Regions from separate parts of the Janthinobacterium sp. 35 genome, predicted to be linked through region 2. Evidence: predicted binding sites of a transcription regulator. Region 2 holds the regulator's gene; the other holds the start of a gene.
What was found. The regulator HrcA, encoded in region 2, represses chaperone genes, less so after heat shock. The targets are predictions, from matches to a motif close to TTAGCACTCNNNNNNNNNGAGTGCTAA.
Positions count from the first base shown of each region.

Region 1: a site for HrcA is predicted at 1,068-1,094, ahead of rpoH (RNA polymerase sigma factor RpoH). Genes of this name have one in related genera too.

Region 1 is NZ_PEFN01000001.1:1,694,569-1,696,770, forward strand. It holds gene ftsX (permease-like cell division protein FtsX) at 1-839, shown strand, start outside; gene rpoH (RNA polymerase sigma factor RpoH) at 1,258-2,151, shown strand.
Region 2 is NZ_PEFN01000001.1:3,120,469-3,122,670, forward strand. It holds gene CLU93_RS13865 (HAD family hydrolase) at 1-567, shown strand, start outside; gene hrcA (heat-inducible transcriptional repressor HrcA) at 685-1,701, shown strand; gene fur (ferric iron uptake transcriptional regulator) at 1,741-2,172, opposite strand.

The DNA of each region.
Region 1 (2,202 bases), 1.4 Mb from region 2:
TGAACGTGCTCGTCGTCGCCATCGCCCTGTCGCTGCCGTTCGCCGGCTTGACCATGCTCGACAATGTGCGTCCCATGTCGGAACAGATGTCGGTCGACCCGGAAATCAGCGTTTTCCTGAAGATCGACACGCCGCGCGAGCAAGCCGTGGCCCTGGCGGGCGCCATGCGCAAGGTCGTCGGCGCGCAAAAGGCGAAGATCGTCTTCATTGCGCGCGAAGAGGCGCTCGATACCCTAAAGAACAAGAACGGCCTGGCCGATGTGCTCAGCACACTGGGCGACAATCCCTTGCCCGACAGCTATGTGCTGAAACTCGATGCCTTCAGCAGCGCCAGCGAAGCGCAGGATGTCGATGCGGTGGCGGAGCAGCTGCGCCACCTGCCTGGCGTGGAATCGGCGCAAGTCGATTCGGCCTGGGTCAAGCGCCTGGCGGCCCTGCTGGGCGTGCTGCGCCTGGTGCTGCTGCTGCTGGCCATTACCCTGGGCGTGGCCGTCATCGCCGTGGTCTTCAATACCATCCGCCTGCAAGTGATGCAGCAGCGCGATGAAATCAGCATCTCGAAACTGATCGGCGCCACGGACACCTTCATCCACCGCCCCTTCTATTACACGGGCGCCCTGCTGGGCCTGTGCGCCGGTGCGCTGGCCCTGGGCGCGGTGGCGCTGGCCATGCAACCACTGAATACCGCGATTGCCGAGTTTGCCCGCCTGTATGCGTCCGAATTCCAGCTAGTGCCGCTGGCGCCGCTGCCGATGGCCGGCTTGCTGGCCGTCAGCGCCGGCCTGGGCCTGATCGGCGCCTTCCTCTGCGTGCAGCGCCACCTGGCGCGCCTGAACTGACCTTGCCTTCCCTCCCATGGCGGCACCGCAGGCGCCGCCATGCGTCCCCACAATGCTGTTATCTTGATATTTAGCAAGTATTCTTAAGGTTCGCTTCAGCCAGAGGCCGTAGACTAGCTACGTTGTCGTGAAGCGGCCTGCAGCGCTGTTCAGATCACCGTTCATACACATTTATCAAGCATTCATTCGCCATAGCATTTAGGCTATCAGGACGATTAAATGTGCTGATTGGCACTCTCAAGCAGAGAGTGCTAATATAGGGACATACCAACAGCAGAACCGCCATGGACGCCAGATGAAGATGGTGCCGCGATCTGCAAGTGCAAGACCACATACGCAAAACGAACAGACAATCGGGCCACGTCGCGTGACATGGCCAACTGGAACAAAGCAAGACTACGAGGGAGAAAACATGACTATGATGTCCGCTACATCCGCATTGGTTCCGACCAAAAGTAATGCGCTGGGCCTCGGGTTCACTGGCAATCTGGGCAATATCGACGCCTATATCTCGGCCGTGAACCGCCTGCCCATGTTGACCCACGATGAAGAAATCTCGCTGGCAACACGCCTGCGCGAAAAAAATGACCTGGCCGCCGCGCAAGAACTGGTGCTGTCGCACCTGCGCCTGGTGGTCTCGATTGCCCGCGGCTACCTGGGCTATGGCTTGCCGCACGCCGACCTGATTCAGGAAGGCAATATCGGCTTGATGAAAGCCGTGAAACGCTTCGACCCGGACCAGGGCGTGCGCCTGGTATCGTATGCCATGCACTGGGTGAAAGCCGAGATGCACGAGTACATCCTGAAAAACTGGCGCCTGGTCAAGGTCGCGACGACGAAGGCACAGCGCAAGCTGTTCTTCAACCTGCGCAGCCACAAGACGGGCCTCGATGCGATGACGCCGAAGCAGATCGATGCGCTGGCCAAGCTGCTCGACGTGAAACGCGAAGAAGTGATCGAAATGGAAACGCGCTTGAGCGGACGCGACATCGCCCTGGAATCGCCGACCGACGATGAAGACGACAAGTTTTCGCCGATCGCCTACCTGTCGTCGGAGCAAAGCGAGCCGACCAAGGTGCTGGAAGCGGAACAAGTGACGCGTCTGCAATCGGAAGGCCTGGAAACGGCCTTGAGCAAGCTCGACGCCCGTTCGCGCCGCATCATCGAAGCGCGCTGGCTGGCCAACGACGACGGTTCCGGCGCCACCCTGCACGCTTTGGCAGAAGAGTTCGGCGTATCGGCCGAACGCATCCGCCAGATCGAAGTGGCGGCACTGAAAAAAATGAAGGGCGCGCTGGCCGCCTGGGTGTAAGCACAAGCAATGCCGCAATGCAAAAGGCGCCGCAAGGCGCCTTTTAGTTTT
Region 2 (2,202 bases):
ATCGATGTGCTGCGCCAGCACCGCCTGGCCATGCTCAATGCGCAACCGCATTTCCATGGCAATTTGATCGAGTTGCGCCGCGCCGGCCTGCTGTCGGCCTTCGAAGCTGCCGGCGAGGATCCCGCCCTGGTCGATGGGGCCATCGTGCACTTTTTGGCCGCGCGCAACCGCGTCCAGCCGTATGACGACGTTTTGCCTGGCCTGGCCTGGATGCGCCAGCGCATGCTGCTCGGCTCCATCTCGAATGGCAATGCAGACCTTGAAATTATCGGTTTGGCGCAGCATTTCAAGGTATCGATCGCCGCCAGCGATTTTGGTGTGGCCAAGCCCGACGCCAGCATCTTCCTGGCCGCCTGCGCGGCGCTGGACGTGGCGCCGCATGAAGCCGTGTATGTGGGCGACGACCTGTATTTCGACGTGACGGGAGCGCAGGGGGCGGGCATGCGTGCCGTCTGGATGAACCGCAAGGGCAGCGATGCCCACCTGGCCGCCGGCGTGCAGCCTGACGCCATCTGCGGCAACTTTGACGAGTTGCTGCTGTGGCTGCAGGGGCAACTGGAAGATTGATCGCCGCAGGGCGGGCGAACGTGCATAATAGGTGCTGTTACTGCACGTTCGGCCACTGTTGTTGCCGCTTGATCAACAATGTGTTTGTTTAAAGAATATTTGCTTACCTGAGACACCATGCAACTCGATACACGTGCCCAAACACTGCTGAAAGCCCTGGTCGAGCGATATATCGCCGACGGCCTGCCGGTCGGTTCGCGCGCCTTGTCGAAAATTTCCGGCCTGGACCTGTCGCCGGCCACCATCCGCAACATCATGGCCGATCTGGAAGAGCTCGGTTATGTGTCCAGTCCGCACACCTCGGCCGGACGCATCCCCACGCCGCGCGGCTACCGCATTTTTGTCGACACCTTGCTGACCGTCCGGCATCTGGATGAGCACCTGGTGGAGTCGCGCATGCGCCTGCAGACGCCGCAGCCGCAAAAAACCATCGCCAACGCGGCGCAGATGCTGTCGTCGCTGTCGCAGTTTGCCGGTGTCGTGCTCAGTCCGCGCCGCGAATCCGTGTTCCAGCAAATCGAATTCCTGCGCCTGTCCGAAAAGCGCATCCTGCTCGTCATCGTTGCCCCCGGCGGCGACGTGCAGAACCGTTTATTGCTGACGGAGGCTGATTACACGCCGGCGCAACTGGTGCAATCGGCCAACTATATCAACCAGAATTATGGCGGCCTGTCATTCGACGCCGTGCGCGTACGCCTGCAGGGCGAACTGCGCCAGTTGCGCGACGACATGGGCAGCCTGATGCAGGCGGCCGTGGAAGCGGGCAGCGAAGCGATGGCCGACCATAGCGACGACATGGTGATTTCCGGCGAACGCAACTTGCTCAGCGTGAGCGATCTGTCATCGAATATGCATTCGCTGCGCCAGATGTTCGACATGTTCGAGCAAAAAACGGGCTTGATGCAGTTGCTCGACGTGTCGAGCAAGGCGACGGGAGTACAGATTTTCATCGGCGGCGAATCGAACCTGGTGCCGATGGATGAGATGAGCGTGGTGACGGCGCCGTATGAAGTCAACGGCAAGATCGTGGGAACGTTGGGGGTGATCGGACCGACGCGCATGGCCTACGAGCGCGTCATTCCGATCGTCGACATCACGGCTAAATTACTGTCGAGCGCACTCAGCCATCATTAATCGTACTGCCAGCCGCCCCGTGGGAGCGGCAAGCGTGGGTCAGGCGGTTTTATGCGGGCAAGCCGTCTTGATGCAGTTACCGTAGATGGCCAAAGCGTGTTCGGCGATCTTGAAGCCGCGCTCTTCAGCCACTTTTTGCTGGCGGATTTCGATCTCTTCGTCGAAGAATTCTTCGACCCGGCCACAGTCGAGGCACACCAGATGGTCGTGGTGGGAACCTTCGTTGAGTTCGAAAATCGCCTTGCCGGTTTCAAAATGGTTGCGGTTCAGCAAGCCTGCCTGTTCAAACTGGGTCAGGACACGGTAGACAGTTGCCAAACCGACATCCATATTGTCGGCCAGCAGAATTTTATAGACGTCTTCTGCTGTCAGGTGGCGTACCGGGCTACTCTGGAAGATATCGAGTATCTTCAGGCGTGGCAAGGTGGCTTTCAGGCCGCTTGCCTTGAGATCACTAGGATTGTTACTCATGTTTGTTGCTCGTATGTGGGTCAGGTGCTT